DNA from 3 places in the Streptomyces doebereineriae genome. Region 2 is predicted to be linked to each of the others. Evidence: riboswitches for the same ligand, from Rfam matches in the RefSeq annotation. Region 2 holds a riboswitch; each other region holds the start of a gene.

The links. Region 2 has a riboswitch for S-adenosylmethionine ahead of RNB18_RS53780 (putative leader peptide). Riboswitches for the same ligand answer to the same signal wherever they lie in the genome.
Region 1: linked by a shared signal. The riboswitch ahead of RNB18_RS23770 (amino acid ABC transporter permease) and the one ahead of RNB18_RS53780 (putative leader peptide) in region 2 are both predicted to bind S-adenosylmethionine.
Region 3: linked by a shared signal. The riboswitch ahead of thrC (threonine synthase) and the one ahead of RNB18_RS53780 (putative leader peptide) in region 2 are both predicted to bind S-adenosylmethionine.

The regions. Positions count from the first base shown of each region.
Region 1 is NZ_JAVREZ010000008.1:116,879-124,552, reverse strand. Features, by position in the region: gene RNB18_RS23790 (IclR family transcriptional regulator) at 1-290, opposite strand, end outside; gene RNB18_RS23785 (IlvD/Edd family dehydratase) at 341-2,053, shown strand; gene RNB18_RS23780 (putative leader peptide) at 2,196-2,318, shown strand; gene RNB18_RS23775 (glutathione S-transferase C-terminal domain-containing protein) at 2,372-3,238, shown strand; SAM riboswitch class IV at 3,304-3,413, shown strand; gene RNB18_RS23770 (amino acid ABC transporter permease) at 3,749-4,732, shown strand; gene RNB18_RS23765 (amino acid ABC transporter ATP-binding protein) at 4,729-5,508, shown strand; gene RNB18_RS23760 (transporter substrate-binding domain-containing protein) at 5,561-6,583, shown strand; gene RNB18_RS23755 (GNAT family N-acetyltransferase) at 6,624-7,379, shown strand; gene RNB18_RS23750 (putative leader peptide) at 7,376-7,522, shown strand; gene RNB18_RS23745 (LLM class flavin-dependent oxidoreductase) at 7,605-7,674, shown strand, end outside.
Region 2 is NZ_JAVREZ010000010.1:112,330-120,003, forward strand. Features, by position in the region: gene RNB18_RS27675 (LUD domain-containing protein) at 115-744, opposite strand; gene RNB18_RS27680 (winged helix-turn-helix transcriptional regulator) at 859-1,245, shown strand; gene RNB18_RS27685 (MFS transporter) at 1,351-2,811, shown strand; SAM riboswitch class IV at 2,826-2,935, shown strand; gene RNB18_RS53780 (putative leader peptide) at 2,999-3,085, shown strand; gene RNB18_RS27690 (ABC transporter substrate-binding protein) at 3,271-4,893, shown strand; gene RNB18_RS27695 (ABC transporter permease) at 4,897-5,856, shown strand; gene RNB18_RS27700 (ABC transporter permease) at 5,853-6,779, shown strand; gene RNB18_RS27705 (ABC transporter ATP-binding protein) at 6,761-7,674, shown strand, end outside.
Region 3 is NZ_JAVREZ010000014.1:111,499-119,172, reverse strand. Features, by position in the region: gene RNB18_RS33725 (ABC transporter substrate-binding protein) at 1-375, shown strand, start outside; gene RNB18_RS33720 (DUF3263 domain-containing protein) at 409-642, shown strand; gene otsB (trehalose-phosphatase) at 657-1,499, opposite strand; gene RNB18_RS33710 (alpha,alpha-trehalose-phosphate synthase (UDP-forming)) at 1,710-3,116, opposite strand; gene RNB18_RS33705 (glucosyl-3-phosphoglycerate synthase) at 3,212-4,156, opposite strand; SAM riboswitch class I at 4,294-4,452, shown strand; gene thrC (threonine synthase) at 4,470-5,753, shown strand; gene RNB18_RS33695 (ubiquitin-like small modifier protein 1) at 5,801-6,076, shown strand; gene RNB18_RS33690 (cold-shock protein) at 6,520-6,726, shown strand; gene groL (chaperonin GroEL) at 7,084-7,674, shown strand, end outside.

The sequences.
Region 1 (7,674 bases), on a different contig from region 2:
CGGGCCTCGTGATGGGCGAAGGCCATCCGCAGGAACTCGTCGCCCAGCAGGTAGCGGCCGCGGGAGTCCTGGCCGGCCAGACCGGCCCGGCGCAGGGCGGCCAGGGCCCGGTGCACGGTCGCTTTGGGGCTGCCGATCGCCCGGGTGAGCGCTTCGAGCGAGACCCCGTCCGGGTGCCGGGCGAGTTCCTTGAGCACGGCGAGCACCCGGTCCGATCCCACGAGACGGTCGCCCTCCGCGCTGTCCGTGACGGGGGCTGTCGAAGCGGGGAAGGGCTGCGTATGCTGCATCGCGTTCCGGATAGTAGACCGTCGTACCGATTACCGGAAAGAGTCGAGCGATGGGCCTTCGCAGCGCACAGTGGTACGGGGGACAGGACCGCAACGCCTACATCCACCGGGCCTGGATGCGCCGGGGCGTCCCGGACGACGCCTTCACCGGCCGGCCCCAGATCGCCATCGCCAACACCGCCTCCGACCTCACGCCCTGCAACGCGCACCTGGACGAGGTGGCCAGGTCCGTCCGCGACGGTGTGTACGAGGCGGGCGGCATCCCCCTCGACCTGCCCGTGGTGTCGCTGGGCGAGACCAATGTGCGGCCCACGGCCATGCTCTGGCGCAACATGGCGGCGATGGCCACGGAGGAGATGCTGCGGGCCAACCCCCTCGACGGCGTGGTCCTGCTGGGCGGCTGCGACAAGACGATCCCGTCGCTGCTGATGGCCGCCGCCTCGGTGGACCTGCCCGCCGTGGTCGTGCCCGGCGGGCCGATGCTGACCGGCACCTTCCGCGGCACACCGCTGGGCTGCGGCACGGACGTGTGGCGGCTGTCGGAGGAGGTCCGCGCCGGCACCCTGTCCCAGGAGCAGTTCACCCGCTCCGAGTCCTCGATGATCCGCAGCCGCGGACACTGCAACACCATGGGTACGGCCTCGACGATGGCGCTGGTCGCCGAGGCGCTGGGCACGGTCGTCCCCGGGGTGGCCGGAACGCCCGCGCCGGACAGCCGGCTGCTGGCGGCCGCGCACGGCACCGGGCGGCTCGCGGTGGAGCTGGTGGCCGCCGAGCGCCGCCCGAGCACCTTCCTGACCAAGGGGTCCTTCCACAACGCGATCGTGGCGCTGGCCGCGATCGGCGGCTCCACCAACGCCGTCGTCCATCTCCTCGCCATCGCGGGCCGGCTGGGCGTCGACCTGACCCTGGACGACTTCGACCGCATCGGCTCCCGGGTGCCGGTCCTGGTGGACCTCCAGCCCGCCGGGCGCTTCCTCATGGAGGACTTCCACCGGGCCGGCGGCCTGCTCGCCGTGCTGCGCGAGGTCGCCGACCTCCTGGACCCCGAGGCGCTGACCGTCACGGGCGAGCCCCTGGTGGACCACCTCACCGACGCCCCGATCTGGGACGCGGAGGTGATCAGGACCCGGGCGCGGCCCCTGGTCGAGGAGGGCGGCATCGCCGTCCTGCGCGGCAGCCTCGCCCCCGACGGAGCGCTGATCAAACCCGCGGCCGCCTCACCGCATCTGCTGCGGCACCGGGGCCGGGCCGTCGTCTTCGACAGCATCGAGGACTTCCACGCCCGCGTCGACGACCCGGACCTGGACGTCGACGCCGACTCCGTCCTGGTCCTGCGCGGCTGCGGCCCCAAGGGGTATCCGGGCATGCCCGAGGTGGCCAACATGCCACTGCCCACCAAGCTGCTGGAGCAGGGGGTGCGGGACATGGTCCGCGTCTGCGACGGCCGGATGAGCGGCACCGCGTACGGCACGGTCGTCCTGCACGTGGCCCCGGAAGCGGCGGCGGGCGGACCGCTCGCCCTCGTACGGACCGGCGATGTCATCAGCCTCGACGTCGAGGCCCGCCGTGTCGACCTCGAGGTGCCCGCCGCCGAACTCGCCGCCCGCACCCCGAACGCGGCCACCGTCGAGGGCTTCGCGAACCCGGGGCGGGGCTGGGAGCGGTTGTACGTCGACCACGTCCAACAGGCCGACACGGGAGCCGACCTGGACTTCCTCCTCGGTTCCAGCGGCTCGGCGGTCAGCCGCGAGTCGCACTGACCGGTCGCGGCCGGCGATCCCCACCTCGCCGCCCGGCCGGGCCGCGGACCCTGCCCCTGACCGCCTCGTGGACGCCCTCTTGACGTGCGCCCCGGCCCGATCGACACTCCAGATGGGAATCCTAGTGAACAGGTAGGGAAACATGGGGCGCGTGGAACCGGCCGTCGGCCGAGTGAGCCGGACATCCCGGCCTTCGCCTCTTCTGACCTCCCGCCGCCACATCGATCTTCTTCGGGTCTGCAGCGCCATCAGGCCCCTGGGCTGAGCCCGACGCTTCCGCCGCGTGTACGTCTGCACACCGACACCCCGGGGAGACCCATGTCCGTCACACCGCTCGCCCGCATCTCCGCCACCCACCCGGCCCCCGCGTTCCGGGGCCGGATCGGCCAGGACGCCCGCAGTGGGCACTACGCCGTGCCGCGCCGCTACCGGCTGCACCTGGCCGCCGCCTGCGCTGACGGTCTGCGCATCGCCGTCGTGCACAGCCTGCTCGGCCTTGACGACATCTGTCCCGTGACCCTCCTGGACCCGGTTCCCGACTGTCCCGACGGGGGGCATTCCGCGCTGCGCCCGCTGTACGAGGCCAGCGCGCACCGGTACACCGGCGCGGCCGTCGCACCCGTGCTCAGCGACGACTGGTCGGGACGGATCGTCAGCACCCACGCCACCGACATCACCCGCGACCTGGCCCGGCACTTCGGCGGCGGACGTCCGGCGCTGTACCCGTGCGGAGCGGAGTCGGAGACCGAGGCCGTCGAGCGGATGAGCAAGGGCATCGCGCAGGCCGCGCAGCAGGCCGGGGGGACGGGCGGTGACGACGCGGACCGTGTCGCCGCCCTGCAGCAACTGCTGGACTCCCTGGGCTCGTTGGAGCGCTGGCTGGTGGACCGCGAGTTCCTGATCCGGGATCACATCACCGCCGCCGATGTCGAGTTGTGGGTCACGCTGGTGCAACTCGACACCGTGCACCGCCACCACCTCGACGCCGCCGCGGTGCAGCGCCTCGCCGGCCATCCCGCGCTGTGGGCCTACGCCCGCCGTCTGACCGCCCACCCGGCCTTCGGCACCCACCTCGACCTCGACGGCATCGCCCGCCGGCACCACGCCCACTGCCAGGGCCTGGAGGCCGCCGGGGCCGCCGTACAGATTCTGGACTGGGCCTCGCACGCCGCCCGCACGTCCTGAGGGTTCCACCTGATGGACCAGGATTGACATTCGTTCGGGCAATTGTCTTAACTACGGCCCAGAACGGTCATGAGTGTCAGCGACAAGCCCTGGCTTGCTGACCGGCAACCCTCGCTCCGCGGTGGGGTGCCCCAGGTGACGACCGGACCGGATCACGTTTCGGTAAGCGCGAGGGGCCCCAGGGGCCGGAAGAGCACGGTGACGGACATGTACGCAGTCTCCAGGACGGCCACGCGCCGCTCCCCGAGCTGCGTACAGCCGTACACGAACGTGCTCGTGGCAGACCGGAGCGTCGATCTGCTCCGCGTGAGCAGCGCACTGTGTACCGCACCGGGCCGTGCCCGCTGTCGGGGCTGACATTCCTTCCCAGCCCCCGCGTTCCTGACGAACGCCGCGTTCGCGGTGTGCCGTCGTCCGCCCAGCCCCCGGTGCCCGAGCGTCACGTACTGCCGCCGTAGTACGCCGTGTTCGCCGTGCCCCAGGGGAACCCGACTCCGCCGGAGCCCCCTCATGAGTGAACCCCCAGGTGCCGCCGTGTCCGTCACCGACGCACCGCCGAAGCCCGACGCATCGTCAAAGCCACTCGCAGCGCAGCGAGTTCTGCCGCTGAGGCGACCGGGCCGCTGGATCGCCACCGCCGTCGTCCTGGTTCTGGCGGCCCAGTTCGTCCACGGCCTGGTGACCAACCCGTTCTACCAGTGGGACCGGTTCGGCTACTGGTTCCTGCGGCCGACCGTCCTCGACGGGCTACTGATCACCCTGGAAGTCACCGCCTACAGCGCGGTGCTGGGCCTCCTCGGCGGCATTCTGCTCGCCCTGGCCCGGCTCTCGAAGAGCCCGGTGCTGCGGGCGGTGAGCTGGACCTATGTGTGGGCTCTGCGCTCCATTCCACTGATCGTGCTCCTGCTGTTCCTCTACAACTTCAGCGCCCTGTACAAGACGCTGAGCGTCGGCGTCCCCTTCGGGCCGGCCTTCTTCTCCTTCGACGAGTCCCGGCTCGCCACCGACATGGTCATCGCGGTGATCGGCCTCAGCCTCAACGAGGCCGCCTATGCCGCGGAGGTCGTCCGTGGCGGCATCCTCTCCGTCGACCAGGGCCAGCACGAGGCGGCCTCGGCACTCGGTCTGCCGAAGGGGTACCAGTTCCGGAAGATCGTCTTCCCGCAGGCGTTGCGCTCGATCACCCCGAACTACGTCAACCAGCTCATCGGCCTCATCAAGAGCACCTCGCTGGTCTTCTACGTCTCCCTGCTCGACCTGTTCGGCACCGTGCAGTCCATGGGCTCCACCTACCCCGGAGACATCGTGCCGCTGCTGCTGGTCGCCACCGTCTGGTACCTGATCCTCACCAGCGCCGTCTCAATCATCCAGTTCTACGTCGAGCGGTATTACGCCCGGGGCGCCACCCGCTCCCTGCCGCCGACACCGCTCCAGAAACTGCGTGCCGGTCTCACCGACCTCAAGGCGCGTGTCCGCAGGGAGACCGCGATATGACCGTCACCGACATCACCCCGGTCGCGCTCGAAGTGCACGGCGTGCACAAGTGGTACGGCACCCACCGGGTACTGGACGGGGTCGACCTGACCGTGCGGCCCGGCGAGGTCACCGTGATCCTCGGCCCGTCCGGCTCCGGGAAGTCCACCCTGCTGCGGGTCATCAACCACCTGGAGAAGCCGGAGATCGGCCATGTCAGCGTCAACGACGAGCTGATCGGCGTCCGCCGACAGGGCGACCGGCTGAAGGAGCTCAGCGAGCGCGCCATCCTGACCCAGCGCAGCCGCATCGGGTTCGTCTTCCAGAACTTCAACCTGTTCCCGCACCTGACCGTCCTCGACAACGTGGCCGCCGCGCCGGTGGCGACCGGCAAGCTCGGCAGGGCGGAGGCGCAGGAACTGGCCCGCGAACTCCTCGGCCGGGTCGGGCTCGGCGACAGGACCGGCGCCTACCCCCGGCAGTTGTCGGGAGGCCAGCAGCAGCGCGTGGCCATCGCCCGCGCCCTCGCCCTGCGCCCGGGAGTCATCCTCTTCGACGAGCCGACCTCCGCCCTCGACCCCGAACTCGTCGGTGAAGTCCTCGCCGTCATCAAGGACCTGGCGACCAGCGGCACCACGCTCGTCATCGTCACCCACGAGATCGGCTTCGCCCGCGAGATCGCCGACCGGGTCGTCTTCATCGACGGCGGACGCATCGTCGAGCAGGGCCCGCCCTCCGAGGTCCTGGACCGGCCGCGGCACGAGCGGACCCGGGACTTCCTGAGCAAGGTCCTCTGAACCCCTTTCCCCCAACTCCTCACCCCTTTTCTCCCAACTCCTAAGGACAGCCATGCCCATTCACCCCTCCCGACGCAGCCTGATACGCGGCATCACCGCGGCGACCACCGTCGCCACCCTCGCCGGCGGGCTCGCGGCCTGCGGCGGTGACAGCGACGCCGCCACCGGGACGACCGACAGCGCCGGCACGGTGACCGTGGGCCGGTTGTCCAACGGCGCCGCCAAGGAGACCGCGCTCAAGGTCGCCGAGGTGAAGTCCATCAGCGCCGAACTGCCCGCCGCCGTGAAGAAGAGCGGCAAGCTCGTCATCGGCTCCGGCACCCTGCCCTCCGGTTCCCCGCCGCTGGGCTTCGTGGGCAGCGACCAGAAGACCCTCACCGGCTCCGAGACCGACCTGGCCCGCCTGGTCGCCGCCGTCCTCGGCCTGGAACCCGAGGTCAAGCGGTTCACCTGGGAGAACCTCTTCGTCGGCATCGACAGCGGCAAGGTGAACGTCGGGTTCTCGAACATCACCGACACCGAGGAGCGCAAGCAGAAGTACGAGTTCGCCTCCTACCGCAAGGACGACCTCGCCTTCGAGACGCTCAAGACCTCGAAGTGGACCTTCGACGGCGACTACGAGGCCCTCGCGGGCAAGACGGTCTCGGTCGGTGCCGGCACCAACCAGGAGCGGATCCTGCTGGAGTGGCAGGCCAAGCTGAAGAAGGAGGGCAAGAAGCTCACCATCAAGTACTTCCAGGACAGCCCCAGCATCTACCTGGCCCTCGCCAGCGGCAAGATCGATGCCTACCTGGGCCCCAGCCCCAACTCCTCCTACCACGTCACCCAGACCGCGAGCACGCCCAACGCGACCCGCATCGCGGGCCAGTACTCCGGTGCCGGCGAGACGCTCCAGGGCCTGATCGCCGCGACCGCCAAGAAGGGCAGCGGCCTCGCCAAGCCCCTCGCCGACGCGATCAACCACCTGATCGACAACGGTCAGTACGCCAAGTGGCTCACCGCGTGGAACCTCTCCAACGACGCCGTCTCCAAGTCGGAGGTCAACCCGCCCGGTCTGCCGCTCGACAACTCCTGACCCGTCCTCGGCGAACCCGGTAGGAAAGGACTCCGCCTCCGTGGCCCAGCAGACCGACTTCCGCGCAGGCGGAGCCTTCTCGAGACCCACCGCGCACGACACATCCGTCCTCGACAACGCCGTATGGGCCGCCCTCGACGGCCCGCACGCCCACCTCGCCGAACGCGTCGGCCGCGCCGCCCGCTACCCGGACGACGTCTACGCCTTCGCCGCCCTCGCCGATCCCCGCGACCCGGCCGCCTGGGCCGACCTGCTCACGCTCGTCGGCCCAGGAACCACCGTACGGATCAAGCCCGTTGAGACGGTCCCGGCCGGCTGGGAGATCGTCGGCGGGGGCGTGGGCGTCCAACTCGTCGACACCGCGCTGCGCGCCGAACCGGCCCCCGAGGCGGTACGGCTGGGCCCCGACGACGTACCCGAGATCCTGGACCTGGTCGCCCGCACCAAGCCGGGACCCTTTCTCAAGCGGACCATCGCACTAGGCACCTATCTCGGCATCCGGGACCAAGGGCGGCTCATCGCCCTGGCCGGCGAACGGCTCCGCCCGCCCGGCTGGACCGAGATCAGCGCGGTCTGCACCGACCCCGCGTACCGGGGCCGGGGCCTCGCCACCCGCCTGGTCCGCGCGGTCGCCGCCGGGATTCGGGAGCGCGGCGACACCCCGTTCCTGCACGCGGCGGCGAACAACACCAGGGCGATCCGGCTCTACGAGTCGATCGGTTTCACCCTGCGCCGCCGCTCGCCCATCGTCCTGGTCCGCAGTCCAGGAACATCCCACCAGGGCCCGGTGTTGTGACTCACGACGAGATCCGCCGGGCGCCGTCGCGCGTCCAGAAGGAGGAGGTGACGGGCGTGATCAGCACACTCCGCTCCGCCCACCTCCACTCCCGGCCCCACATCGATCTCCTGCGCGTGTCCACCGCGCTCTGTTGTTCCTGACCCGTTCAGCTGCCCCAGCCGCCGTGCCCCGACCTCCTGGGGGCCGGCCATCTCGTACGGATCTTCAGGAAGGCACCCACCCGTGTCCCCCTCTTCTTCGTCTCCCTCCTTGCTGCATCTCGCCGTCGCTCTGGACGGCACCGGCTGGCACC
Region 2 (7,674 bases):
TGCCAGATCCACGTACAACCTGCGGTACAGCAGCACTGGGATGCCCACCCCACCATGTCTACCAGGCGAGCCCGAGACGGATCATTGCAGCTGCATGAATCTTCCGGGCAGGCGTCAGAAGCCCACGGTGTCGCGGACGAGGACGACCACACCGCGCTCGGGGAAGGCCTCGCGCTCCAGAATGAGGATCTTGCCGATGAAGGAGGTCTGGGCGTAGGTCTCCTGCAGCCGGCGCCATTCCTTGGGCAGGCTGTAGTCGTGGATGCGGCGGAGCCCGGTCGCCATGTCCGGGACGATCTTCTGTGCGCCGACCACCCAGATCGCCTTGCGGGCTCCGGACGCGTAGGGGGCGAGCTGGCTGCCGCTGGCAGAGCCGACCAGCAGATATCCGTCCTCGGAGACCGCGTGCACGCTGCCGACGACGACGTCCGGCGTTGCCCCGAGCCGGATCTGGGCATACACGTCGTCGCCCAGGTTGCCCGAGGCGGCCCGCACGGAGGTGAAGTCGCCGGACTCGTCGAGCGCTTCGGTGATTCCGGACAGGCGCAGTGTCTCGCTGCTCGCGGTGAACACTGTCTGGTCGCGCGCGACCAGCGCGAGGACGAGTTCGCGGGCGTCGGTCAGGGTGTCGACGAGGTGCACGATGTAGTTGTGGTCGCGCAGTGCTTCGGCGGCACGGTCCAGTTGGGCCTCGTCGGCGGGCTTCGCGAAGGTCTCGTCGACTACGGGTGCGGGCGCGGTCATGGGGTCCTCCGGCGAGGGCGTCGGGTCCGTCTGGTAACTGGCATCAGTCTGCGAAACCCTGGGCCGGCCGCGGAAGACGGCACTTTTTACTGCCTCAGTGAGCCGGAGGGAACCATGGCCACCCACGATGCCGATCCCACGAGGGTGCTGAAGGGGCGGGACGACACCACCTGCCGGGTCCGTGAAGTCCTGGACCGTGTCGGCTCCAAATGGTCGCTGACCGTCATCCACGAACTCGGCCCGGGCACAAGGCGTTTCACCGAGATCAAGGACGCCGTCCCCGGTATCAGCCAGCGCATGCTCACCGAGACCCTGCGTCTTCTGGAGCGCGACGGCCTGATCTCGAGAACCGTGCATCCCGTCGTGCCGCCCCGCGTCGACTACGAGCTCACCCCGCTGGGCCGGACGCTCCTCGACACGGTGCGCACGCTCCTCGACTGGGCTCTGACCCACATCGACGACATCGACAAGGCCCGGGACGCGTACGACACCCGCACCTGAGGCGCGCCTCCCTGTCCTCATCGCTTGCGAACGCGGTGTTTCCGTTCTGCGAACAGGACGCCGTGACGGGGGACGAGGGCCGGCCACCGGTGTGACCATGTCCGCATGCTCCCGGGAGAAGATCGCGCCGCCCGTCGGGTGCTGATGGTGTGCATGGCGGCAGGGGTCACAACTCTTCTCGACCAGTCGGTCCTCAACATCGCTGTGCCGGCGCTGCGTCAGTCGCTCGAGGCGGGTCCCACCGATGTGCAGTGGATCGTCGCCGGTTACTCACTGACCTTCGGCCTGATGCTGGTGCCGGGCGGCAGCCTCGGTGACGTGCGCGGGCGCAAAGGGCTGTTCCTCGTCGGGCTGTCGGCCTTCGTCCTTTTCGGTGCGGTGGCCGCCACCGGTGTGCGACCGGACCTGCTGATCGCCGCGCGGCTGGTGCAGGGCGCCGGGGCAGGTCTGGTCAACTCCCAGGTCATCGGCACCCTTCAGGACGTCTTCAGCGGCCTGGACCGGGCGCGTGCACTGGGCCTGTACGCCGTCACGGGCGGCATCGCCGCGGCGCTCGGACCGGCGCTCGGCGGCGCCCTGGTCGCGACCTGCGGCCCTGAGTTGGGATGGAGGCTGTGCCTGCTGCTCAACACGCCCTGTGGGATGGTCACCCTCTGGCTCGCGTTCCGCTGGCTCCCGAAGGCACGGGGGACGGTCGGACGCAGTCGGCTCGACTGGTGGGGACTGATCTGGGCCGGTGCGCTCACCCTGGCCCTGATGCTGCCCTTCATCAGCAGACCGGGCAGCGCCCAGGGTGCGGCACTGTGGGCCGTCACCGCGGTCGGACTGGCCTGCTGCCTGGTTCTCGGACAACGTCTGCGCATGCGATCCGGACGGGTTCCGCTGGTGCACCCTTCACTCCCACGCTCGCGCCCGTACACGCTCGGGACAGCCATCGCGATGGCCGCCTTCGGCTCCTCGCTGGCGGCGACGCTGGTCCTGACCATGTTCCTGCAGAGCGGTCTCGGACTGTCCGCGCTCACCGCCGCTCTTGTCACCCTCCCATCCGCCGTGGCCATGGGAGTCACCTCGGCCGTGGCCTGGCGCGTGGTGCGCCGTCTCGGACCGCACACCGTCACCGTCGGTCTCGCCCTGGGAATCCTCACGTTGCTGGGCGGCGCGGCCGTCGCCCTCACCGCGCCGCGCACCGCGCTCCCTCTGCTGCTCGCCGCCGTTCAACTCCTGTCCGGTGCCGCCGCCGGGCTGACCGTCTCCCCCAACCAGGCCCTGGTCCTTCAGCACGCTCCGGCCGAGGCCGCGGGAGTGGCCGGTGGCATTCTCCAGATGGCCCAGCGGATCGCCGCGGCCGTCGCCCTCAGCGCCGTCTCCGGGAGCTATCTGCACGGTACGTCGGGATCAACCGGCGGCCCCCGTACGGCATTTGCACACGCGACTCTCCTCTGTGCCGGTCTGCTCACCGCGGCCGCCGTCCTGTCACTGCTGCGTCCGCACCTCACGGCTCGACCCCGTCCTCAGCTCCCCGGGCCAGGACACCCGCACCCCGTTGACGGATTACGTCGGAGATAGATAAAGTTTCAAATGGCATTGAGTGTCAGCATCAAGCCCTGGCTTGCTGACCGGCAACCCTCCGACGCGGTGGGGTGCTCCAGGTGAAAGCCCGGCCGGGTCGCCGACCCGGCAAGCGCGAGGCCCCGCGGCAGGGGCCCGACATGGAGGAGTGAGCGTGCGGCACAGCAGCGTCTCGAGTCTCTCCATGACGGCTTCCGCGACTCTCCCCCGCTTCTCCCGTCGACGCCACATCGACCTGCAGCGCATCACCAGCTGCCTGTGTCATGGCTGACTGCGTCCCGTCGACTGGCTGAAGCCGCTCACCGCTGTCTTTGACACGCGCGGCAATTCCTGAGCCCTTTCCCTCTCAGCGCTCTCACACAGTGCGGCTCTTTTCGTGAGCAACACCATCCCCTCATCTCCATGCCCGCGCGCGTAGAACGTGCGTGTCGGCTTTCGAGTAGGAGACCTCGTTCCGTGATATCTCATCCGGATTCCCGCTCTGCCCGATGGGCGGCACTGTCCGCGCTCCTGACAACCAGTGTGCTGCTGACCGCATGCTCGTCCGGCAGCGGCAGCAGCTCGAGCAACGACGGCGGTCAGGCCAGGCCCGGCGGCACACTGACGTTCGCGGTGGGTTCCGACGCCGGCTGCGTGGATCCGCAGCAGGTCGGCAGCAACGACACCATCTACTCGTTGCGTCAGGTCGTCGACTCCCTGACCGACCAGGATCCCAAGACCGGCAAGATCGTGCCGTGGCTGGCGAAGAGCTGGGACATCAGCCCGGACACGAAGGCCTTCACCTTCCACCTCAGATCCGGTGTCACCTTCAGCGACGGAACACCGCTGACCGCGCAGGTGGTCAAGGACAACTTCGACGCGGTACCGAAGCTCGGCGCCCTGGGAATCCTGGCCCAGGGATACCTGAGCGGCGTGGAGAGCACCACCGCGGTCGACCCGCTCACCGTGCGGGTGAAGTTCAAGCAGCCCAACGCCCAGTTCCTCCAGGCCACTTCCACGTTCTCACTGGGCATCGAATCGTCGGCGAGCGCGAAGAAGTCCCCGCAACAGAAGTGCAGCCAGGGGATCGTGGGCAGCGGCCCGTTCACGCTGAAGAGTTACGTCCAGAACCAGTCGATCACCTTGGCCAAGCGCGCCAAGTACGACTGGGGTTCCTCGCTGTGGACCAAGAAGGGCGAGGCGTACCTCGACAAGGTGGTGTTCAAGGTGGTGCCCGAGGCGGGGGTGCGCACCGGCAGCCTGCAGTCCGGCCAGGTGGACGCGATCAGCAGCGTCGGCAAGGCCGACGAGGCGGCGCTCAAGGGCGGCCAGGTGAGCCTGCTGGGACGGGCCAACCCGGGCAACGTGTTCAACCTGGGGCTGAACAACTCCCGGCCGCTGCTGAAGGACGTGAAGGTGCGTCAGGCGATCCTGTTCGCCATCGACCGGCAGCAGATCGTCGACGCCGTGTTCCCGACCGGCACGCAGCCGGCCACCAGCATCCTGGCGCACACCACGCCGGATTACGCGAACCTCGGCTCGGCTCTGGCCTACGACGCGGCGAAGGCGAAGTCGCTGCTGGACTCGGCCGGTTGGAAGACCGGCAGCGACGGCATCCGGACGAAGAACGGCACCAGACTGAGCCTGGCCGTCACGTGGTTCGCCAATGCGGCCACGAACCAGCCCGCGCTGGAGCTGATCCAGCAGCAGCTCAAGGCCGTCGGCATCGACGTCGCGCTCAAGGAACGGCAGATCAGCCAGCTCGCCGCGACGCTGCAGTCCGGTGACTTCGACGCCGGGTGGGGCAACCTGACCCGCGCCGACCCGGACATCCTGCGCAGCCAGTACTCCACCCGGCTGGCCAACTTCTACCACCTGCCCGCAAGCCCGCTGGACTCGCTGCTGAACCAGCAGGCGGCGACCACCGATGCGGCCAAGCGCAAGCAACTGGTCGACCAGGCACAGCAGTTGATCGTGAAGAACGCGTACATCGTGCCGGTGGTGGAGCTGCAGACCCAGCTCGGGGTGGCGAAGAAGGTGCACGACCTCGACTTCGAGGCCTCCAGCCGGATCCAGCTGCACGACACCTGGATCGGCTGACGCATGCGCCGCTATGTGATCAAACGCCTCGCACAGGCCCTCGGGGTGCTGTGGGCGGCCTACACGGTCTCGTTCCTGGTGCTGGATTTCCTCCCCGGTGATCCGGTGTCGGCGATGGCCGGCGCCGGAGCGGACTCGGGGCAGGTCGATCCGGCGCAGCTCGCCAGGCTCCGACACGAGTACGGCTTCGACAAGCCGGTGCTGGTGCAGTACGCCGACCACCTCGGCGACGCGGTACGCGGGGACTTCGGCGACTCGGTCTCCACCGGCCGATCGGTGACCACGACCCTGAGCGACGCACTTCCACAGACCCTGACGCTGACCGGCACGGCGCTGTTGCTCGCGGTGGTCCTCGGCGGCTCTCTCGCGGTGTTGGCGACCTACACCTCGCGGCGATGGCTGCGGCAACTGCTGCTGTCGTTGCCGCCGCTGGGCGTGTCTGTGCCGACCTTCTGGGTCGGGCTGCTGCTCGTCGAGCTGTTCTCCTTCCGGCTGCGGTGGTTCCCCGCGTTCGGCAACGACGGATTGCCGGGCTTGGTGCTGCCGTCGCTGACGCTGGCGCTCCCGACCGGCGCGCTGGTGGCGCAGGTGCTGGCCAAGAGCCTGCTCACGGCCCTGGATCAGGCCTATGTGGAGACAGCGCGGGCCAAGGGCGCGGGCAGGCTGCGGATCCACCTGCGGCACGCCCTGCGCAACGCGTCACTGCCGGCGCTGACGGTCGTCGGGCTGCTGGCCGGGCAACTGATCGCCGGTTCGGTGGTCGTGGAGACCGTGTTCTCCCGTGACGGCCTGGGCCGGGTGACGGCCGCCGCGGTCACGGCCCAGGACATCCCGTTGGTCCAGGGAGTCGTGGTGTTCGGAGCGCTGATCTTCGTGCTGGCGAACCTGATCGTCGATCTCGTCTATCCGCTGCTCGACCCGCGGATCGTCGTGGCCTCCGGCAGGAAGGGGAGCCTGGCATGACCCAGCCCCTCGTCGACGACGTCGCCACCGGCGCCGCGCTCGGCCCCGCACGATCCGTCGAACCCGGCCCCGACCCGAGTCCCGGAGAAGGTCTCGAACTGCGGCGCGTCCTGCGCTTCTTCGTGCGCCGGCCCGGCCTGCTGGCATCGGTCCTCATCGTGGTCCTCGTGGTACTGGCCGCGTTCCGGCCGGGTCTGTTCACCTCCCAGGACCCGTTGCACGGGGTGCCGTCGCAGAACTTCCGCGGCCCCAGCGGCGCACACTGGTTCGGCACCGACGAACTGGGACGCGACCTGTTCTCCCGGGTGGTGCACGGTGCGCAGCTGTCACTCAAGGCCACGCTGATCGCGGTGGCGGTCGCCTTCGTGGTCGGTGGCCTGCTCGGCCTGGTCGCCGGCTTCGTGGGCCGCTGGGTCGACGACGTACTGATGCGCTTCGTCGACGTACTGCTGTCGATCCCGGCACTGTTCCTCTCCCTGGCGCTGGTCACCGCGCTGGGCTACGGAACGGTCAAGGTCGCCGTCGCGGTCGGGGCCGCCAGCGTCGCCGCCTTCGCCCGGGTGACACGCGCGGAGGTGCTGCGGGTACGGCAGGCGGTCTTCGTCGAGGCGTCGCGCTCGTGCGGGACCCGCTGGTACTCAGTCCTCGGCCGGCACGTACTGCCCAACGCGGCGGGCCCGGTGATCGTCCTGGCCACCCTCGACTTCGGCACCTCGGTCCTCGCAGTGTCGTCGCTGAGCTTCCTCGGCTACGGGGCACCGCCCCCCGCACCGGAATGGGGCACGCTGATCTCCGACGGGCGCAACTACCTGGGCAACGCCTGGTGGCTCACCGCACTGCCCGGCCTGGCGATCGCCGCGACCGTACTGGCCACCAACCGCATCGCGCGAGCCCTGGACGGCGAATGGTCCCGACAGCGATGACCGGCCCCACGACGGACGAACCCGGAACGGGTGGGAATGTGACGAACACACCGCAACCGCTGCTGGAGGTACGGGGCCTGTCGGTGTCGTACCGCACCCGCGGCGGCACTGTGCAGGCCGTGCGAGGCGTGGACCTCGACGTGTGGCCGGGCCAGGTGACCGCGGTGGTCGGCGAGTCCGGATCCGGCAAGAGCACGACCGCGCACGCGATCATCCGGCTCCTGGCGGCGAACGGCGGCATCGACGCCGGCACCGTCCGCTTCGGCCGCCAGGACCTCTCCTCGCTGTCCGAACGCGAGCTGCGCACCGTACGCGGCGCACGGATCGGCCTGGTGCCCCAGGACCCCACCGTGTCGCTCAACCCCGTCAAACGCATCGGCGAGCAGGTCGCCGAGGTGCTGCGCATCCACCAGCTGACGACCCGCCGGTCCGCCCCGTCGGACGCGGTCGCCATCCTGGAGCAGGCCGGACTGCCCGACGCGGCCACCCGCGCCCGGCAGTACCCGCACGAACTGTCCGGCGGAATGCGGCAGCGTGCCCTCATCGCCGTCGCCATCGCCGGCAAACCCAAGCTGATCATCGCCGACGAGCCGACCAGCGCCCTGGACGTCACCGTGCAACGGGTCATCCTCGACCACCTGCAGCACCTCACCGAACAGTCCGGCACCGCGGTGCTGCTGGTGACGCACGATCTCGGCGTGGCCGCCGACCGGGCACAGCGGATCGTGGTCATGTCCGAGGGCCGGGTTGTCGAGGCCGGTCCGACCCGCGACATCCTCGACAACCCGCAGCACGCATACACCCGGCGGCTGCTGGCCAGCGCGCCGAGCCTGGCCACGGCCCGCCCCCGAGCCACGGTCACGACGCCGTCCGCTCCCGGGACGGCGCCGTTGGT
Region 3 (7,674 bases), on a different contig from region 2:
CACGGGGAGACCAAGAACTCCATGGGGGTCGCCGACTGGATGATGGCCTTCAAGCAGAACGGGCACGCCGAGCAGGTCGGCGACTTCCTCGACTTCGTGTACAGCGAGAAGAACGTGCTCGCGTTCTCCCGCGAGTACGACCTGCTGCCGGTGACCAACTCCGCGTCCTCGGTCATGAGCCGGGCCTCGCGGGACTCCGACCTCAAGCCCTTCCTCGACGCGCTGCCCGACTCCGAGCTGCCTCCGGTGGGCAAGACGTCCTGGGCCTCGGTCAGCGCGGCCGTGAAGAAGCAGATCGGGTCGGCGGTGAGTTCGGGCGGGAGCCCTTCGGAGGTGCTGCGCGCGCTGCAGCTGACCGCGCAGAAGGCGGAGTAGTCGCTGTCAGTGGCGGGGGTTACGGTTCCGGGCATGGAGCATCCGGAGCTGGACCGCAGGGAGCGGGACATCCTCGCCCTGGAGCGCCGCGGCTTCCCGGGCCCCGGCGCCAAGGAGCGGGCCATACGGGAGGAGCTGGGGCTGGCGCCGGTCCGCTACTACCAGCTGCTGAACGCCCTGCTGGACGACGAGCGCGCCCTGGCCTTCGACCCGGTGACGGTGAACCGCCTGCGCCGGGTCCGGGAGGCGCGGCGGCAGGAACGCTGAGGGCCGGGTGAGGGTCAGGTGAGTCGTTCCGCCAGGGCGCGCAGCAGGCCCACCACGCCGCCCGGGCCGTCCACCACCAGGTCCGCCCGTTTGCGCAGTTCCGTCACCTCGTCGCTGCCGCTGCACACCAGGAGGCCGGGGGTGCCGGTGCTGCGAAGGTCGTCGACCGCGGAGAAGGCCGGGAGGTCACCCAGGTCGTCACCGCCGTAGAGGACGGACGTGGCGGACAGTTCGCGGACGTGGGTCAGGAGGGCCACGCCCTTGTCCATACCCGGGGGGCGCAGTTCCAGGACCAGGCGGCCCGGCTCGACGATCAGGCCGTGCCGGCCGGCCAGGTCGGTGAGGGGGGCGCGCAGGGCGTCGAAGGCGGCCTGGGGGTCCGGGGCCCGGCGGGTGTGGACCGCCACCGCCCGGCCGCCCTTCTCCTCGATCCAGGCGCCCGTTCCGTCGAGGAACTCCGGCAGCTCGGCACGGACCGCGGCCACGCCCGGGTGCGGTTCGGGCGCCGTGACCTCGCCCGTCACCGCGTCCCAGCGTTCCGCGCCGTAGTGGCCGAGGACCGTCAGGTGCTCCAGGCCGGGGACGCCCGCGAAGCCGCCGTAGCGGACCGCGATCTCGGCCGGGCGGCCGGTGATCACCGCGACGGAGGCCACCTTCGGTGCCAGGGCGGCGAGGACGGCCACCGCCTCGGGGTGCGCCCGCGCCTGCTCCGGGTCCGCCACGATCGGCGCCAGCGTCCCGTCGAAGTCGAGCCCGATGACCGCCCGCTGCGGCTCCGCGAGAATCGCCCGCAGCCCGTCCCGCCCGGCGGGCGTCGCCGGGCTCGGCAGGGCGCCGGGGTCGGTGTGGCTGCTCATGGGGTACCTCTCCGCGGGGTGAAGTGGGGGCAGTCGGGTGGTCGGGGCATCGGTCAGTGGCGCAGTCGGCTGGTGGCTGGAGGGCCGGGTGGCCGGGTGGTCTGGTTGGCACGGTCGGCCAGTCGCCTGACCGGCGCAGTCGCTCAGCCGGTCACCGGGGTCGCCCGCTCACGGCGCCAGCCGGTCACCGGGGTCGCCCGCCCACCGCGTTCACCTGCTCACCGCCTTCAGCGCGTTCAACTGGTCCAGGAACCACTGCGCCGGCGGCAGTGCCGTCGCCGCCGCGGTGAGCCTCTTCGCTCGTTCGGCCCGTTCGTGGGCCGGCATCGTCAGGGCCTCGTGCAGGGCCGCCGCCGTCTGTTCCACGTCGTACGGGTTCACCACGATCGCGTCGTCGCCCAGCTCCTCGTACGCCCCGGCCTCCCGCGACAGGACCAGCGCGCACCCCTCGTCGGACACCAGCGGCACCTCCTTCGCGACCAGGTTCATGCCGTCCCGGATGGGGTTGACCAGCGCCACGTCGGCCAGCCGGTACGCGGCCAGCGAGCGGGCGAAGTCGTCCTTGACGTGCAGCACGACCGGAGTCCAACCCGGCGTCGCGTACTGGGAGTTGATCTCGTCCGCCAGCCGCTGCACCGAAGCCGTGTAGTCCCGGTACACCGCCAGGTCCTGCCGCGACGGATACGCGAACGCCACGTGCACGACCCGCTCCCGCCATTCGGGCCGCGACTCCAGCAGCCGCCGGTAGGCGAGCAGGCCGCGCACGATGTTCTTCGACAGTTCGGTGCGGTCGACCCGGACGATCGTCTTTCGGCCCGCGCCGATCTCCTCGCGCAGGGCGACGATGCGCTCCTCGACGTCGGCCTCGTGGGAGCGGGCGCGCAGGAAGTCGGCGTCCGCGCCCAGCCCGTGCACCCCGATCCGGGTCTCTCCGAGCCCGTCCGCGAACTCCGTGGCGCACGCCGTGAAGGCGTCCGCCCAGCGGCGGGTGAGGAAGCCGAGCCGGTCGGCGCCCAACATGCCCCGAAGGACCTGGCCCGCGATGTCGTCCGGCAGCATCCGGAAGTAGTCCACCGGCGCCCACGGCGTGTGCGAGAAGTGGGAGATGCGCAGGTCGGGACGGAGCTCACGGAGCATCCCCGGCACCAGACACAGGTGGTAGTCCTGGACCAGGACCGCCGCCCCCTCGCCCGCCTCCTCGGCGAGAGCTTCCGCGAAGGCGCGGTTGTACGTCTCGTACGACCCCCACTGCCGCCGGAACTCCGCGTCGAAGGCCGGCTCCAGCGGGGTCTGGTAGAGGAGATGGTGGACGAACCAGAGGACCGAGTTCGCGATGCCGTTGTACGCGTCCGCGTGCACGTCGGCCGGGATGGCGAGCATGCGGACGCCGTCCTCGCCGACCCCCTGCCGCACCGCCTCGCGGTCGCCGTCGGACAGCGCCGAGCACACCCACAGCGCGCCCGCCTCCGGACCGATGGCCGACAGCCCCGAGACCAGTCCGCCGCCGCCCCGTTTGGGGCTCAGCGAACCGTCCTCCTGGACCGCGTACGAGACCGGGCCGCGGTTGGACGCGACCAGCACCTGGGCAGCACCCTGCACGGAAGACGTGGAAGCCATACGCCACAACCTAGCCCGGCCCGGAAACGCTCAAACGTACGGTTGCGCTCAGTGCGCGGACGTATACGGAACGCCCCGTTCTGTCACCCGGTCGCTCACGCGACCTTACGCTTCGCGTACTCCGCGATCTCCACCATCGGCGGCCGCTCCTCGGTGTCCACGGAGTACGTACGCGGCTCGAAGCCGTCCCGGCCCCGCTCGAACTGGGTGAGGGAGGGCCGGATCATATGGCCGCGGGCCAGCCTCAGCTGGGCGGTGCGGTAGATCGCGGCGGACATCCGGCCCAGGGCCTGCCCGTCCTGGTGACGGTGCTTGCGCACACCGACGTCGACCTGTGCGAGCGCGTCCAGGCCCACCAGGTGCAGAGCGTCGACCAGCATGCCCAGCTCGACGCCGTAGCCGACGGGGAACGGGAGCTGCTCCAGCAACGAGCGCCGGGCCGCGTACTCGCCGCCCAGCGGCTGCACGAAACCGGCCAGCTGCGGCCAGTGCATGTTCAGCAGCGGACGTGCCATGAGCTCGGTGACCCGGCCGCCCTGCCCGGCGGCGCCGCCCAGGGGACGGTCGTACATGCCCTTGACCAGGTCGACCTCGGGGTCGGTGAGCAGCGGGCCGACGATGCCGGAGACGAAGTCCGAGGAGAACTCCTTCAGGTCGGCGTCGATGAAACAGACGATGTCCCCCGAGGTGGCGAGCAGGGAACGCCACAGGACCTCGCCCTTGCCGGGCACGGCGGGTATGCGCGGGAGGATGTCGTCGCGGTGGACGACCCGCGCACCGGCCGCGGCGGCGACCTCGGACGTGCGGTCGGTGGATCCCGAGTCGACGACGACGATCTCGTCGACGAGCGGGACCTGCTGCATGAGGTCATGACGGATCACGGAGACGATGTCACCGACCGTCTCCTCCTCGTTGAGCGCGGGCAGGACAACACTGACCGTCCGGCCCGTGCCCCGCTTCGCCGCCATGATCCTGTGCAGCGGGCGATCGGTCACGGACCAGGAACGCGTGGCCAGCCAGCGCTCGACTTCGTTCAGCACAGTGCGCGGCTCCTCTGCCTTTGATCCATCTCGCGGTTCGGACGTCTCTCTCAACTGTCCTGGCCGTCGGTTACAGTCTTGAACAACGCGGATGACCATCGCATGTCCTGGGTGGCCCGCTGTTCACAACTTCATACCGCTCATCCAGAGGGGCAGAGGGATACGGCCCGATGAAGCCCCGGCAACCCTCCAGTCGGTTCTCGTAGCGATCGCTGACGATCGTTTCCGCGAGGCTCCCGACTCGGGAAGGTGCCAAATCCGTCTCACGGCGAGATGCGTCGTGAGGAAGATGAGGAGAAAGGGCCTCGCCTCCATGGCTGTGCAGACTGTTGCAAGCACCACGAACTCCGTCGATCTGGGTCCCGCCGCGGCGCTGAGCTGCCGCGAATGCGGCCACCGCGTCCCGCTCGGTCCGGTCTTCGCCTGCGAGGAGTGTTTCGGCCCGCTCGAGATCGCGTACGACTTCTCGGCCTACGACACCGAGGAGCTCCGCAAGCAGATCGAGGCGGGCCCCGCGAACATCTGGCGCTACGCCCCGCTGCTGCCCGTCCCCGCGGACGTGGCGGACAAGCCGAACATCAACCCCGGCTGGACCAAGCTCGTCAAGGCCGACAACCTCGCCCGCGAGCTGGGTGTCGACGCCGGCAAGCTCTTCGTGAAGGACGACTCCGGCAACCCGACGCACTCCTTCAAGGACCGGGTCGTCGCCCAGGCCATCGAGGCCGCTCGCGCCTTCGACTTCACCACCCTCTCCTGCTCCTCCACCGGCAACCTCGCCGGCGCCGTGGGTGCCGCCGCGGCCCGGGCCGGGTTCCGATCCTGCGTGTTCATCCCGCACGACCTGGAGCAGGGCAAGGTCGTGATGGCCGCGATCTACGGCGGCGAGCTCGTCGGCATCGAGGGCAACTACGACGACGTGAACCGCTTCTGCTCCGAGCTGATCGGCGACCCGGCCGGCGAGGGCTGGGGTTTCGTCAACGTCAACCTGCGGCCGTACTACGCGGAGGGGTCCAAGACCCTGGCGTACGAGATCTGCGAGCAGCTGGGCTGGCAGCTCCCCGACCAGCTGGTCGTGCCGATCGCCTCCGGCTCGCAGCTCACGAAGATCGACAAGGGTCTGCAGGAGCTGATCAAGCTCGGGCTCGTCGAGGACAAGCCGTACAAGATCTTCGGCGCGCAGGCCGAGGGGTGCTCGCCGGTGTCGGTCGCGTACAAGGCGGGCCACGACGTGGTCCGGCCCCAGAAGCCGAACACCATCGCCAAGTCCCTCGCGATCGGGAACCCGGCGGACGGTCCGTACGTGCTGGACATCGCGCGTCGCACCGGTGGTGCGGTGGAGGACGTGAACGACGAGCAGGTCGTCGACGCGATCAAGCTGCTCGCGCGGACCGAGGGGATCTTCGCGGAGACCGCGGGTGGCGTGACCGTCGGCGTGGCGAAGAAGCTGATCGAGAACGGTCTGCTGGATCCCTCGCTGACGACCGTCGTGCTGAACACCGGTGATGGTCTGAAGACGCTGGACGCGGTGGCGGGTACGGGTCTCACCGCCACGATCCGCCCCAACCTGGATTCGTTCCGCGAGGCCGGCCTCGCGTAGTCGCCGCGGCCGCTGAAAGCCCTCACCCCGACCGGAGGTCCTGAAACATGAGCGTTTCCGTCCGTATCCCCACCATCCTGCGCACCTACACCGGCGGGCAGGCCGAGGTGCAGGCCGAGGGCGCGACCCTCGCCGACGTCATCGCCGATCTGGAGAAGAACCACACCGGTATCGCCGCGCGCGTTCTCGACGACCAGGGCAAGCTGCGGCGGTTCGTCAATGTGTACGTCAACGACGACGATGTGCGCTTCGAGCAGGGGCTGGAGACGGCGACGCCCGACGGGGCCGGCGTCTCGATCATTCCGGCCGTCGCCGGCGGGTGACCGTATGACTGGTCATTACCTTCGGTAACGGTAATTACCGAGTGTTCATCGGATTGCCCCCTCCGCTTGAGAAGCGGAGGGGGCAATTCTCTATGGTTGAGCGCGGTACAGTTGGGGAAGCAGCGGCTTTCTTCTTGCCGCGTGCATATGAGTTCTCGCTCCACATGCGATGAGAAGTAGCCAAAGTGTGCGCGTCTTAAGTGCCTTATGTGTCTTTTATGGGGCCCGACTTGCCCCGAATTCAGGCGAATTCTCACTACATTCCGGACCCCTTCCGTCCAGAATTCTCGTCCGATTGACCTGTTGCAGACGGCAGTTGGACAGATACATTCAGCCGCGGTCGACGCGTTCCGGCGCACGCCCCCAACCATGTGGGGGGTGAGGTCTGACCCGGATCCACGAAGTGTGGATCCGTGCAAGGGCCAGTAATAGGGGAGTTAGGCATGGCTCAGGGCACCGTCAAGTGGTTCAACGCGGAGAAGGGGTACGGCTTCATCGCGGTCGACGGTGGTGCGGATGTATTCGTCCACTACAGCGCGATTCAGATGGACGGCTACCGCACCCTTGAAGAGGGCCAGCGGGTCGAGTTCGAGATCTCGCAAGGTCAGAAGGGGCCGCAGGCGGACATGGTTCGCCTGGCGACCGGCTGAAGCACGCGCCGGGTAACAACAGCGTCGTTCTTCTGTTCTTCTTCGAAGGGCTCGTCCCCCATAGGGAGTCATGGGGTACGGGCCCTTCGGCATGCCCGGGGCCGGCCCGTACGGGCCGGTAGCGAGCTGTCTCCGGTGCTCGGTGTCCTGCCCGATACACGAGAGGCGCTTGCACTCGACCATGCCGAGTGCTAATCATTGGCGTTAGCACTCTGAAGGTGAGAGTGACAAAGATGGACCGGGTCGGTGAGGCCCGCAGGCCTTGTGGGGCAAGGATCCACAGGCCGGCGAGCCGTCCGTCGCGGGCGCGGGCGCGGTCCGAAGGAATCACCCCCAGTCCTGGAGGGACCACTTCACATGGCCAAGATCATCGCGTTCGACGAGGAGGCGCGGCGCGGCCTCGAGCGCGGCATGAACCAGCTCGCGGACGCCGTCAAGGTGACGCTCGGCCCCAAGGGCCGCAACGTCGTCCTCGAGAAGAAGTGGGGCGCCCCCACGATCACCAACGATGGTGTCTCCATCGCCAAGGAGATCGAGCTCGAGGACCCGTACGAGAAGATCGGCGCCGAGCTGGTCAAGGAAGTCGCCAAGAAGACGGACGACGTCGCCGGTGACGGTACGACCACCGCGACCGTGCTCGCCCAGGCCCTGGTCAAGGAAGGCCTGCGCAACGTAGCCGCCGGCGCCAACCCCATGGCCCTCAAGCGCGGTATCGAGAAGGCCGTCGAGGCCGTCTCCGCCGCCCTGCTCGAGCAGGCCAAGGATGTCGAGACCAAGGAGCAGATCGCCTCCACGGCCTCCATCTCCGCCGCCGACACCCAGATCGGCGAGCTCATCGCCGAGGCGATGGACAAGGTCGGCAAGGAAGGCGTCATCACCGTCGAGGAGTCCCAGACCTTCGGTCTGGAGCTGGAGCTCACCGAGGGTATGCGCTTCGACAAGGGCTAC